Regions from separate parts of the Paracoccus sp. TRP genome, predicted to be linked through region 3. Evidence: riboswitches for the same ligand, from Rfam matches in the RefSeq annotation. Region 3 holds a riboswitch; each other region holds the start of a gene.
What was found. Region 3 has a riboswitch for cobalamin ahead of PARACOCCUSGL_RS0111180 (TonB-dependent siderophore receptor). Riboswitches for the same ligand answer to the same signal wherever they lie in the genome.

Region 1: another riboswitch for cobalamin. It lies ahead of PARACOCCUSGL_RS0104225 (DUF1636 domain-containing protein); the one in region 3 lies ahead of PARACOCCUSGL_RS0111180 (TonB-dependent siderophore receptor).
Region 2: another riboswitch for cobalamin. It lies ahead of PARACOCCUSGL_RS0104195 (CbtB domain-containing protein); the one in region 3 lies ahead of PARACOCCUSGL_RS0111180 (TonB-dependent siderophore receptor).

Annotation. Positions count from the first base shown of each region.
Region 1 is NZ_AEPN01000004.1:150,510-154,807, reverse strand. Features, by position in the region: gene cobN (cobaltochelatase subunit CobN) at 1-1,427, opposite strand, end outside; gene cobW (cobalamin biosynthesis protein CobW) at 1,442-2,476, opposite strand; gene PARACOCCUSGL_RS0104225 (DUF1636 domain-containing protein) at 2,480-2,833, opposite strand; cobalamin riboswitch at 2,912-3,117, opposite strand; gene cobO (cob(I)yrinic acid a,c-diamide adenosyltransferase) at 3,155-3,766, shown strand; gene PARACOCCUSGL_RS0104215 (DUF1801 domain-containing protein) at 3,771-4,187, shown strand; gene bluB (5,6-dimethylbenzimidazole synthase) at 4,192-4,298, opposite strand, start outside.
Region 2 is NZ_AEPN01000004.1:146,067-150,364, reverse strand. Features, by position in the region: gene bluB (5,6-dimethylbenzimidazole synthase) at 1-372, opposite strand, end outside; gene PARACOCCUSGL_RS0104205 (hypothetical protein) at 372-905, opposite strand; gene PARACOCCUSGL_RS0104200 (CbtA family protein) at 972-1,670, opposite strand; gene PARACOCCUSGL_RS0104195 (CbtB domain-containing protein) at 1,672-1,851, opposite strand; cobalamin riboswitch at 1,888-2,096, opposite strand; gene PARACOCCUSGL_RS0104190 (endonuclease/exonuclease/phosphatase family protein) at 2,152-3,204, opposite strand; gene leuD (3-isopropylmalate dehydratase small subunit) at 3,195-3,800, opposite strand; gene PARACOCCUSGL_RS0104180 (hypothetical protein) at 3,892-4,298, shown strand, end outside.
Region 3 is NZ_AEPN01000018.1:43,923-48,220, forward strand. Features, by position in the region: gene nrdE (class 1b ribonucleoside-diphosphate reductase subunit alpha) at 1-22, shown strand, start outside; gene nrdF (class 1b ribonucleoside-diphosphate reductase subunit beta) at 84-1,055, shown strand; gene PARACOCCUSGL_RS0111175 (bile acid:sodium symporter family protein) at 1,064-2,023, opposite strand; cobalamin riboswitch at 2,181-2,397, shown strand; gene PARACOCCUSGL_RS0111180 (TonB-dependent siderophore receptor) at 2,532-4,298, shown strand, end outside.

The DNA.
Region 1 (4,298 bases), on a different contig from region 3:
CGGGTCAGGTCGTGATAATCCTCGGCCCTTGTCGCGACCTCTCCGCGTTCGGGTTGCAGCGCGATCAGGTCGGCGCCATGGCGCAGGGCGGCAAAGTGAAAGCCATCAGCGGGAGGCGCGCCCCATGCGGCGGCAAGGTCGTCACGCAGACGCGCCGGCAGGCGGGCCAGCGTGGCAAGGTAATCCGCCTGCGGCCAGTGCAGACGGCCGGCCTTAAGCCTGCGGCCCAGATCGTCATGTGGAATGCCAAGCATCGCCCCGGCTGATGCAAGGGCGTCAAGCCCAACCGCATGGGCCAGCTGATAGATCTTGCCGGGATAGGTCGACAGCACCACTGCGCGGCGTTTTGCGGGCAGGTTCAGCCAAGCCCGCACCCGTGCCGCCGCCGCATTGATGCGCTGATCATCCGGGACGTGGATCATGCGAGAAAATTGCAGATCCGGGTCGCGCTCTTGCGCCTGTTTGAAGCTGATCGCGCCCAGAAAAATGCGGCCATCAACCTCGGGCAGGACCACGTGCATCGCCAGATCTGCGGCGGAAAGGCCGCGTTCTTCTGCGGCCCATAGCTCGCGCGGGGCAGTGGAAAGCGCCACCTGAAAGACCGGGCCGTCGGCCCCGTCAAAGGGCGTCGCGCCAGCATCGTCACGGGCAGAAAAGGCGGTCAGGTTTACCACCGCCGCAACCCCCGGCAGATGTGGCGCCAGCCATTCTGCAAAGCCCGGTGCCTTGAGCGAGGGCGCGAATACTCCGGTTGCGTCCAGTCCCGCGGCGCGCAGGGCGCGGATCATCGCATCGACTGGCGCCAGATCGGCAGAGGTCAGATAGCTGCGGTAAAAGCTGACGAGCAGCCCGGGCTTTGGCCGCTGAATAACGCCGTGATCGGGGTCGTAAAATCCGAACTCGGGGATCGCAGCCTCGCCCTGAACCGGCGCGGTGTGCAGGCCCGCAGCATGCGCCAGCTCTGCCAAGGCCATCTGCGCGGCGACCGCGCCGCCCTGATCGCATAGCGTGGTCAGCCGGCGCAGCACCGGCAACGGCAGCGTCGAATAACGGTCAAGCGTCGGGTCAGGCCGCCCGTCGGCGGGCAGAAAGGCCAGCGCGATACCCCGTCTGCGCGCCAGATCCTGAAGGCTGGCGACTCCATAGGACCAATAGGGTTCACCCCCGATCAGCCGCACCAGAATCGCCCGCGCCCCGGCAAGCGTCGTCTCGCAGTACTGATCGACCGAAACCGGGTGCCGCAGCGCCGATAGATTGCACAGCCGCAGCGAGGGCAGCCCCCCTGACGCACGGTGCCAGCCTGCAGCGAAAGCGCCGAGATCGCTGTCCGAATAGGACAGTGCGATCAGCTCGGCGGGGCTTTGGCCGGGGTCGGTCGGAACCTCGGTTTCTTCCAGCCCACGGCTTTCGCGAAAGACGACATGCATGGCTTATTCGGCGCTTATGCGGCCAGAACCGCCCTGATCGCGGCCTCGTCGATATCGTCATGCTCGGCAATGACGACGAGGCGCGAGTTGCGGGGGGCATCGCCCCAGGGCCGGTCGTATTGGTGGCGCACCCTTTCACCCACCGCCTGCACCAGCAACCGCATGGGCTTGCCCAGGACGGCGACATGGCCTTTGACCCGCAGGATGTTCTGTTCCCGCGCCAGCCGTTCGATGCGGGTGGCCAGATCAGCGGGGTCCGCGATCTCGGCCAGTTCGATCACCACCGAGTCGAAATCGTCATGCTCATGATCCTCGGCCCCGTCATGATGGCTGGGGCGGGCGGCAAGGTCATCCTCGGCCGCGGCATTGAGGCCCAGGATGACGCGCGGGTCGATCACCCCGTCAACCAGCGGCAGGATCGGCAGCTTGCGCGGGGCCTCGGCCTCGATGACCGCGCGGGCGGCGGCCAGCCCCTGTTCGCCCGCCAGATCAGCCTTGGAGAGCAGGACGATATCGGCACAGGCGATCTGGTCCTCGAACACCTCGGAAAGCGGCGTTTCGTGGTCAAGGCTGTCATCAGCGGCGCGCTGGGCCTCGACTGCCGCCACGTCGGGGGCAAAACGGCCTGCCGCAACCGCCTCGGCATCGGCCAGTGCAATCACCCCGTCCACGGTGATGCGCGAACGGATCGCCGGCCAGTCGAACGCCTTAAGCAGCGGTTTCGGCAGGGCAAGGCCCGAGGTCTCGATCAGGATGTGGTCGGGCCTGACCGGCATTGCCATCAGCCGTTCAAGCGTCGGGATGAAGTCATCGGCGACGGTGCAACAGATGCAGCCGTTCGACAGCTCCATGATGTTTTCGGCCGGGCAGTTTTCGTCTGCGCAGGATTTCAGGATCTCTCCGTCCACGCCCATTGTGCCGAATTCGTTGACCAGAACTGCCAGCCGCTTGCCCTGCGGGTTCTGCATCAGGTGGCGGATCAGCGTGGTCTTGCCGGCGCCCAGAAAGCCGGTGATGACAGTCACTGGGGTCTTGGTCAGGTCGGTCATGTGCTACCCAATCGGAGGAATGCGCGCGAGGCTGCGCTTGCGGAAAATCGTGACGCGTTCGCGCCAGGGGACGATGCCGTCAGATGCGTCGGCATAGGCGGCGGCGCCCTGCATGATCTCGGGGGCGTCATCAGCCGACATGCTGCCATAGACATAGGTCCACCGGCCCGGGCCCGACAGCGCGATCGCCGCGCCATTGGCGCAGGCCGACAGGCATTCGACGGGAACGATACGCACGCCTTGGGGCAGGGTCTCGGCGGTCAGCGCCTGCAGCAGACGCAGGCCGGGCACGGGCTCGCCGTCGGGGACGGGCAGGCCGGCGCGGCATGTGATGCAGACATGCAAGGTGACTGTCATGCGCCCTTCATCCGTTATGGCGGCAGGGCGCGGGGGCGCGACATATGCCCCAAGCCCCAGCAGGAACACCCCGTCCGCCGGTCAATCCTTTGCGCGGGCAGGTCTCCCGGCTTGCGGATTCGGGCCTGTGGGGCCCACGGTCGTCCCGCCTTCCCGGCTTTTGGCCAGTGGCTTATGGGCGACCTTTCCGGTCACGGTCGCGGGGGCGGCTGCTTCCAGGCGGTTGCCTGTCGCATTCCCTCTTAGCCTGTCGTAGGACAGGAACCAGCGCCCCTTGTCTGTGCGCGCCCGGTCCCGACTTGTCAAGCAAAGGAGTGCCCGATGCCGACCGAAGACAACCTTCGCCATGCCGAGAAGATGGCCAGGATCAAAGCTGCGCGTGACCGGATGATGGCTGGAAAGCAGGGCGAAAAGGGACTGATCATCGTCCATACCGGCAAGGGCAAGGGCAAGTCCTCGTCCGGGTTTGGCATGATCCTGCGCTGCATCGCCCATGAGATGCCCTGCGCCGTGGTGCAGTTCATCAAGGGCTCATGGGACACGGGCGAGCGTCGGGTTTTGACCGGACATTTCGGCGATCTGTGCCAGTTTTATGCCATGGGCGAGGGGTTTACCTGGGAAACGCAGGACCGTGAGCGTGACATCGCCGCCGCCCGCGCCGGCTGGGAAAAGGCCAAAGAGCTGATCCGCGATCCCCGTATCCGTATGGTACTGCTTGATGAGATCAACATCGCCCTGCGCTATGATTATCTGGATCTGGACGAGGTGCTGGTCTTTCTGCGCAGCAAAAACCAGCCGATGACCCATGTCGTGCTGACCGGGCGCAACGCCAGGCCGGAACTGATCGAGCTTGCCGATCTTGTAACAGAGATGGAACAGGTCAAGCATCCGTTCCGCGACGGTATCAAGGCCCAGCCGGGGGTAGAGTTCTAGGACGATGACCGAACCGCAGGACAAGCCAAAACTGCTTTCAGGCGGCAATCCGCAGATCCCAAAGGGATATGGCGAAGCCCCCGTTCGCGCCTATATCGACGCGCTGCCGGGATGGAAGCATCAGGTTGGCGAAAAGCTGGATCAGATCGTCACCCGCACCGTGCCGGGTGTGAAAAAGGCGGTAAAGTGGAATTCGCCTTTTTACGGGGTCGAGGAAGGGGTCTGGTTCCTCAGCTTTCACTGCATGACTAAATATATCAAAGTCGGCTTTTTTCGCGGCGCAGAGCTGGATCCGCTGCCGCCTGTCGCCTCGAAACAGCCCGACGTGCGCTATGTCCATATTCCCGAAGGCCCGTTCGACGAAAAGCAATTCGCCGATTGGGTGCTGCAGGCCAGCCGTCTGCCGGGGCTGAAGATGTAAGGCCCTAGCGCCGCTGCCATTCGGGGGCGGTATTTTCCTGCCAGCCCCTGCGATGCAGCAATGGCGTGTCATCCTCAAACTCAGGCCAGCCGAGGCAGAGAAGGGCCGAGA
Region 2 (4,298 bases), on a different contig from region 3:
CATGGTTTCCCGGCCAAGGCCGTGCCCCTCAGAGGGGTCGAGACGGGTGAAGACGGCCAGCCACACCGGTGCGCGATCAAGACCTGCCAGTTTCAATGCATCATATTCCTGTCGCTGCTGGCCCCTATAGTGGCTGGCGGCCTCGGTATTGCAGCGTTGGAACTCGGCCCGGATCCGGTCGCGCAGAGCCGGGGTTTCGACGCGAACCACCCGCCAGGGACGAGAGTTGCCGACGGATGGCGCAAGCTCCATCGCGGCACGCAGCTCATCCAGCAGGGGTTCGGGCACAGGATCGGGGCGGAAATGGCGTATATCGCGGCGCCAGCGCAGGATGCGGTCCAGCGTGGCGCGATCTTCGGGGCCGAACTCCATCACGGTGTAGCGCAGATTGCGTTGTCGGGCAGGCCCTCGGCCCCGGCGCGGATGGCGACCGGGCGTTCGGGGACTGTCAGTTCGATAGCAAGCGGCTGGCCGCCGACGGTCAGGGGGCTGTGATCGTTGGCATTCAGTTCGACCCGCAGCTGATCGCCGGGCGCCAGCGACCCAAGGTGATGGGCGGGGCCATAAAGACGGGCGATCTTGGTGCCGTTCAGGTAAAGATGGGCGTGACCTTCACCCGCGCGGTGGGCCAGACCTGCATGTTCGGGTGCAAAGCAAAAGCCCTGCGCCTGCACGAACAGGTTCCAGCCGTTGACGCTGTCGGGTTCAAGCCGTGCCGAGGCAGTTGCGCTGCCAGCGGGCAGGTCGATGGCCGTGCCGTGGTGATGCGTCCCGGTCTGTGCGCCATGGCCATTGGCACCGTGGTCGTGGCCGTCCAGCGTGACGCCATTCGCGGCGGCGATGACAAAGCCCATGCCGCCGCCGAAGATCAGACCGATCAGCAGCATCGGGATCGAGCGATCCATGTCACTATCCTTGTTCATAGGAACAGCCGGACGATGGCCGCCCGGCTGCGAATGCTTCATTCCCGATCAGGCCGCCTGTGGCACTGGGGCGCCCTGCGCCTCGCGCTGCCAGAGCCAGCCCGAAAGCAGCCCAAGCAGGGTCCATGCCATGGCGCCTACGCCTAGCGAGCGGCCGGCGAATTCGGCTGCCAGTTCGGGCGGGACGGGGCCGGCGTAACTGTCGGGCTGCGGTGCTCCGATCAGATGCGGCGCGATGATCAGGATGATTGCCGCGCCCCATGCCGCCCAGCCTTTGCCAAAGACGATCAGCCACAGGGCAAGCCCGGTCGCAACCGCCGTGCCAAGCCACCAGATTGCGCGAAGCTGCACATCAGCGGCGGCAACGCCCGGCACCTCGGGTGCAAGGCCAAAGGCCGGGGCAAGCTGCATGGTGACAAAACCTGCAAGCCCCCACAGCAGCCCCTGCCGGGCTGATACCGTATTTCCCTGCACCTCGGTCACCGCCATCAGTGCCACCAGCATCAGCCCGTAGCCTGCATAGACCATCATGGTGAATAGAACCGACAGCATGTTGCGGCTCCATTCAAACGGACCGAGGTCCTGATGGGCGCTGACGGTCTCGGCCCCGAAATGGGTCAGTTGGCCCGATTCATACAGTTCGGCATGCAGCAGAACCGGCTGCACGAACCAAAGCTGCAACAGGGCGGCAATCAGCCCTGCTGCAGCGCCAGCGATCAATCCGCTGGTCACTATGCGCGAAAACATCTCAGTGGCAGGGGAAGCCGACTGCGTGACGCGTGTCATGCGCGGCATCATGCAGGGTTTCGGCCTGCACCAGCCCCGACACAAAGATCAGCCCAAAGCCGATGGCAAACGCTGCAATGGCGGGAAGCAGGACCGAGCGCGCGCCTGCGGCGCTGCTGGTCGTCATGGTCTTTGCGGTCATTCTTGACCCTTTCCTGTAGTCGTCCAACCCGACGACGTTACGGTTTCATGCACCGGCAGGTCTCCTGGCTTGCGGGTCACAGCTGACGCCCGCCTTCCCGGCCATGACGGGCCAGTGGCGTGATGGGCGTCCGCTCTCCGCTCACAGTCGCGGGGGCGGCTGCGGATTTGGCACCGGATGTTCCGGGCCGCACCGCATTCCCTTTTGGGCCCCGATCAAGGGGCACCGATACGTGGGCATGTTAGCTGCGAGATCGCGCCGGCGGCAAGCGGAATCGGGTGCCGTCTCGTCGCAGGCCGGTCAGGGCGCGGGTGGCCAATCCACATCGACCCAGACCAGCCGATGCGCCGAGGCTTTCAGCGCGGCCTCGGCCAGTGGCCCCTCGGCAGGCCAGAAGACGCCAGAGCCCAGCACCTCTAACCCCTTGGCGGGCAGGACGTAATCGACGCGCAGGTTGCCCGGCGGACGGTCGTCGCGCCAGTCGCCGGTATCCAGCGCGGGGTCGCCCTTATGGTTGTCGTTCACGCCCCCCCTGGCCGCCGTCCCTCCGGTGCTGCGGGGCAGGGGGTCGGTGACATGGGCCATGATCCGGGCCAAAGCCTCGGGTCGGCCGTCGCCGTCCATCGGATCAAGGTTCAGATTTCCGGCAAGCACGAAGGGACCTTTGGGCAGATGGTGCAGCCAGAAGGCCAGTTCGTCGTGATTGCGCCGCCCGTTCAAATCTTCGGGGCCGTCAAAGACCGGAGGGGTTGCTGACATAGCCAGCAGGTGCAGCGGCTGACCCGCAATGGTGATTTCAGCATCCCAATGCGCGGTCGAGGACAGGCGCCGCGCCGCCTCGACCTCGGGCGGCAGGGGCGGCATCAGGTTGCCGGGCAGATCGCGCCACAGGAAACCACTGTAATCCCGGACTGAGCCTATCGGGTGGCGTGACAGGATCGCCATACCGCCCTGACCGGTGAAATTGCCAAACCCCTGCGCATCATCTGCTGTGCCAAGCCGTCCGTCGGCGTTCAGATCCAGCCCGGTCGCCATGCCGGAATTTGGGCGTGCTGCAAAACGGTGGGGATAATCCAGCCCCGCCTTGGCCAGCCTTGCGGCAAATGCATCCAACGCCTTGCTGTCGTAGTCCCAGTCGAAATCGGTCAGCAAAAGGATATCGGGCCGTGTCCCGGCGATGACGCGGATTACGGCGTCAATCTGGCTGTCCTTGCGGGTCAGATCGCGCAGCAATAACCCCGGCCCGTCGCGTGACAGGCCGGGGCTATAGGTGGCGATCCGCAAAGGCTCTGCCAGAGTGCCCTGGGCCAGCGCGAGGATCAGCGCCAGCCCGGCGAAAGCATTCAGACCCAAGGCCGGCTCTGTTGCATCTGCGCCTCGAACGTGTCGATCGACGCGGACTTTTCCATGGTCAGGCCGATATCGTCCAGCCCGTTCAGCAGGCAATGTTTGCGGAAGGGGTCGATGTCGAAGCCAAAGCTTTGCCCGTCCGAAGTGGTGACGGTCTGGTTTTCAAGGTCGATGGTCATGCGGGCGTTGGCGCCTTTGCGGGCGTCCTCCATCAGCACGTCCACCGCCTCTTGCGGCATGACGATGGGCAGGATGCCGTTCTTGAAGCAGTTATTGTAAAAGATGTCGGCAAAGCTGGTCGAGATGACCGCGCGGATGCCAAAGTCCAGCAGTGCCCAGGGCGCATGCTCGCGCGACGAGCCGCAGCCAAAGTTATCCCCGGCGACGATGATTTCCGCGCTGCGATAGGCGGGCTGGTTCAGCACGAAATCGGCGATCTCGGTGCCGTCGGGATTGTAGCGCATCTCGTCAAACAGGTTCTTGCCCAGACCCGAACGATGGATCGTCTTGAGGAACTGTTTGGGGATGATCATGTCGGTGTCGATATTGACCAGCGGCATGGGGGCCGCGATGCCGGTCAGGGTGGTGAACTTGTCCATGTGTTGATCCTCGCGAATTGACTGGGGGAGTGCGTCCCCGTTAACCCAAGCCGGCTGGGCGCATAGCACCACGACGAAACGGGTCCTTCAGATGTTTTTTGGATTTTCGAGCTTTCACGACCTGCGTGCCTGCATCGCCCGCGACTGGACCCCAAAGATCGGGGACCCCGGGTTCGCCGGTTGGCTGACGGTTCTGTCCTATCTTGTCTGCCTGTGGCTGGCGGTGCTGGTACTGCGCCGTCGTCCGGCGGGTGCCGCACGCAAATTGTGGCTGGTCATTGCCGGGTTGATGGCCTTTCTGGCCCTGAACAAACAGCTGGATCTGCAAACTGCGCTGACCGCTGCGGGGCGGTGCGTGGCGCGGGCGCAGGGCTGGTATGACAGCCGCTATATCGTGCAGCTGGCCTTTATCGCCGGGCTGGTTCTGGGGGCCGTTCTGGCGCTGATCTGGGCGACGAAAGCCTTGCGCGGACACATGAGCCACAACCGCCTGGCCCT
Region 3 (4,298 bases):
CTGTGTTTCTTGCACGCTCTGAGCGGGGGCTGTCTGCCCCCGCACCCCCGAGGATATTTGTACACGAAAGAAAGGCTCTTCGGATGAAGGACCAAGCGCCGCGCCTGCCTTTGCGGGCGATCAACTGGAACCGGCTGGAGGACGAGAAGGATCTGGAGGTCTGGAACCGTCTTACGGTGAATTTCTGGCTGCCTGAAAAAGTGCCGCTGTCAAACGACGTGCAAAGCTGGGCAACGCTGCGGCCCGAAGAGCGCGAACTGACCATTCGCGTCTTTACCGGGCTGACGCTTCTGGACACGATCCAGAACTCGGTCGGCGCGCCGGCGATGATGCCCGACGCCCTGACCCCCCATGAAGAGGCGGTGCTGTCGAATATCTCTTTCATGGAGGCGGTACACGCGCGCAGCTATTCTTCGATCTTTTCGACGCTCTGCCTGACGCCAGAGGTGGATGCAGCCTTTCGCTGGGCTGAGGAAAACCCGCATCTGCAGCAAAAGGCGCGGCTGGTGGTCGATGAGTACCAGGCCGGTTCCTCGCCACTGAAGCGCAAGATCGCCAGTGTCTTTCTGGAGAGCTTTCTGTTCTATTCCGGCTTTTACCTGCCGATGTATTGGTCAAGCCGCGCCAAGCTGACCAATACCGCCGACCTGATCCGGCTGATCATCCGCGACGAGGCCGTGCATGGCTATTACATCGGTTACAAATATCAGCGCGGTCTTGAACGGCTGGACGAGGGTGAGCGCGCCGCGCTTAAGGATTTCGCCTTTTCGCTGATGTTCGACCTGTATGACATCGAGGCGAAATATACCGCCGAGCTTTATGACGGCATCGGTCTGACCGAGGATGTCAAAGCCTTCCTGCATTACAATGCCAACAAGGCGTTACAAAACCTTGGCTATGAGGCTCTGTTCCCGCCCCAGGCCTGTGAGGTGAACCCGGCGATCCTTGCCGCCCTGTCGCCCGATAGCGAAAACCATGATTTCTTTAGCGGATCGGGGTCAAGCTATGTGATCGGCAAGGCTGTCGCCACTGAGGATGAGGACTGGGATTTCTGATCCCGGCCCTATCCGTGCGCCCGTCTTTGCGCGATGGCCGAGCAGACGAGCAGTTGCGTCATGTGATAGATCATCACCGGCAGCACGGTAGCCCCCACCGCTGCTGCCGGAAAGATTGCCGTGGCGATGGGCAACCCGCTTGCCAGGCTTTTGGTCGAACCACAAAAGAACAGCACGGCCTGATCTTGGGGTGGTAGGCGGAAGAGCCGTCCCGCACCCGCCATGATCCCCATGGCCAGCGCCAAAAGCAGCGCCGTGACCAGAAAACACAGGATCAGCCCCGGAGCGGGGATCGCCGACCAGATCCCCGCGACCGTTCCTGCGCCAAAGGCTGAATAGACGATCAGCAGGATCGAGCCCCGGTCGACCACCATGGTCAGTAACCGGTGACGCCGAACAAAACCTCCGATCCAGCGGCGGGTAAGTTGCCCTATAGCAAAAGGCAGCAGGATCTGGACCGCGACTTTCTGGATCGCGTCGAGGCTTGCGCCTCCGCCTTCCTGATGCAGAAGATGGGTGACGAGCAGCGGGGTCAGCACCACGCCTACAAGGTTCGACAGAGAAGCCGCGCAGATCGCCGCCGGCACATTGCCATTGGCAATCGAGGTGAAGGCGATCGAGCTTTGTACCGTCGAGGGCAGCACGGCAAGAAACATCAGGCCCATGGTCAGTTCAGGCCCCAGCACCTGGCCAAACAGTGCCGCCAGCCCGAGCCCGAGCAACGGAAACAGCACATAGGTCGCGGCAAAGGTCAGTCCCTGCAGGCGCAGGTTCAGCAGCCCTGCCTTGACCGATGCCGGATCCAACCGCGCTCCGTACAGAAAGAAGAGCAGCGTTACAGCCCAGAAGGTCGCCCCTGACAGCAGATCCGCCGCCATGCCGCGCGCAGGCAGGAACAAGCCCAGCAACACCATGCCAAGCAAGAGCAGCATGTAGGTGTCGATGCCGATCCGTTTCAATGCGTTCATCCCTGACCTCCTGACGCGGATGCCCCCTGTCTCATACAGATCGGCGGCGGGCACAAGGCGGGGATCACGGATCATGCCGTTGCGCCCTGAACGCAGGGGCAGCATACCGCCAGGGGCTGTTGCCGCGATGGCGCTTGACAGCTGATGCTGCTGTGCGGCAATGCAAAGCCGCTACGGTTCCGGCGCTTCAGCCGGATGAAAAGGGAACGCCGGTACGCCTTATGGTCCGCGAAGGACCGGGGCAAGTCCGGGGCTGCCCCCGCAACTGTATGCGGAGAGCGATGGTCGATGATGCCACTGGGATAAAACCCGGGAAGGCCGGCCCGAGCAATGATCCGCAAGCCAGGAGACCTGCCGCAGCGATCACCCATTTCCGGCGCGGGGTGCGCCAGGAAAGCGGCCATCCCGCAGAGGTGACATTCACCATCCCGCAGGCTCTGCCCAGAGCCTTTACGGGATATTCTGCAATTCGCGGGTCAGTGACCCGCACTGGAAAGGCCAGGTCGGAATGTTCAGAACCACCGTTTCCCTTATCGCCATTACCGCCGCGCTGCTGCCTGTGATCGTGAGCGCCGAGGAGGTCCCCGAAACCGTGATCCTTGATCAGGTCGTATTGTCGGGCGGCCTCTCTCCGGTCGTCGAAAGCGCCTATGGCCGCGCCTATACCGTCCTGACCGCCGAAGATCTGCAACAGCGCCGCGTCACCACTGTTCAGGACGCGCTGCGCACCGTCCCCGGCCTGTCTGTCACCTCGACCGGAGAGTCGCTGACCAGTATCCGTATTCGCGGCGGTGAGACCAACCATGTCTTGGTGCTGATCGACGGGGTCGAGGCCAACTCTCCCGGTAGCGGGGATTATACCTTCAGCGGAATGCTTGCCGAGGATATCGAGCGCATCGAGGTGCTGCGCGGGCCACAATCGACCATCCACGGCGCCAATGCCGCATCGGGCGTGATCTCGATCACCACCCGCCAGGCCCGCACCCCCGGCCTTCATTATGGCGGAACGGTCGAGGTCGGCGGGCTCGGGACCCGCACGGCCAGTGCCTATGTGCAGGCGCGGGGTGAGCGCGGCGGCATCAGCCTGTCGGCGGTGTCACGGCGCAGCGATGGCGAGGATACATCCCGCACCCCGGGCGGGGATACCGACTTCAACGACCACGACACACTGGGCCTGACCGGCTCGTACGAATTGACCGATGGGATAAGCGCGGGCTTTACCCTGCGCCGCCGCTGGCAGGAATATGGCTATGACGGGACGAGCTGGACCGCCGTAGACTCTCCCGATGATTATGTGATTGATACGCCCTTTACCGCCAAACGCAACGAAACCTATGGTTCGCTCTGGTTAGAGGCAGAGGCGCTGGAGGGGCGGTTTCTGCACCGCTTCGTTCTGTCCGGCTCGAACCAGACGGCAGATCATTTCAACGCAGGTGTCCCGGATTACGACGATGCCTCGCGGCTGCGGGATATCAAATATACCGGCAGTTGGGCACTGGACGGCGGCCATGTCCGCGATGCACAGCAAAAACTAAGCGTGGCGCTGCAAGCAAAGCGCGAGACTTACGAAACTTCGAACGCTTACGGGGCGAACCGTTACGAGCGCGACAGCAAATCGGTGGCGCTGGAATATCAGGGCCAGTTCGACAACGGCCTTGGCATTCAAGCCGGGCTACGCCGCAGTTTCAACGACGTTTTCCGCGATGCCACCACCTGGAGCATCGCCGGCGCCTGGGCCCTGCCCGACCGCGACTTGAGGCTGCGCGCAGCAGCGGGCAAGGCAACCGTCAACCCGACCATGTTTGAACTTTATGGCTATACCTCAGGCACCTATCGGGGCAATCCGGACCTACGCCCCGAGACCAGCCACAGCTATGAACTGGGCGTGGACTGGACCTTTGCCGAGGGGCGGGCAAATCTGGGCGCGACACTTTTTACCAGCAAGGTCGAGGATATGATCACCGGCGCTGGCACCACCTCACAAAACATCTCTGGCACCAGCACCCGCAAGGGATTCGAGCTTGAGCTCGACTATGATGCCACCGACTGGCTGCGTCTGGGCGCAACCTATACCTATATGGACGCCCGGACCGAGGACGGAAAGCCGGTTCCCCGTCAGCCGCGCCATCAGCTGGGTCTGCGCGCCACGGCCGATTTTGCACAGGGTCGAGGCTCGGTTACCGCCGATCTGCGCTATGTTGCGGACAATTATGGGCAGGAATGGTTCAACACCGTATGGCCCGCAATTCCCGCCACGACCAAGCTGCCCGACTTT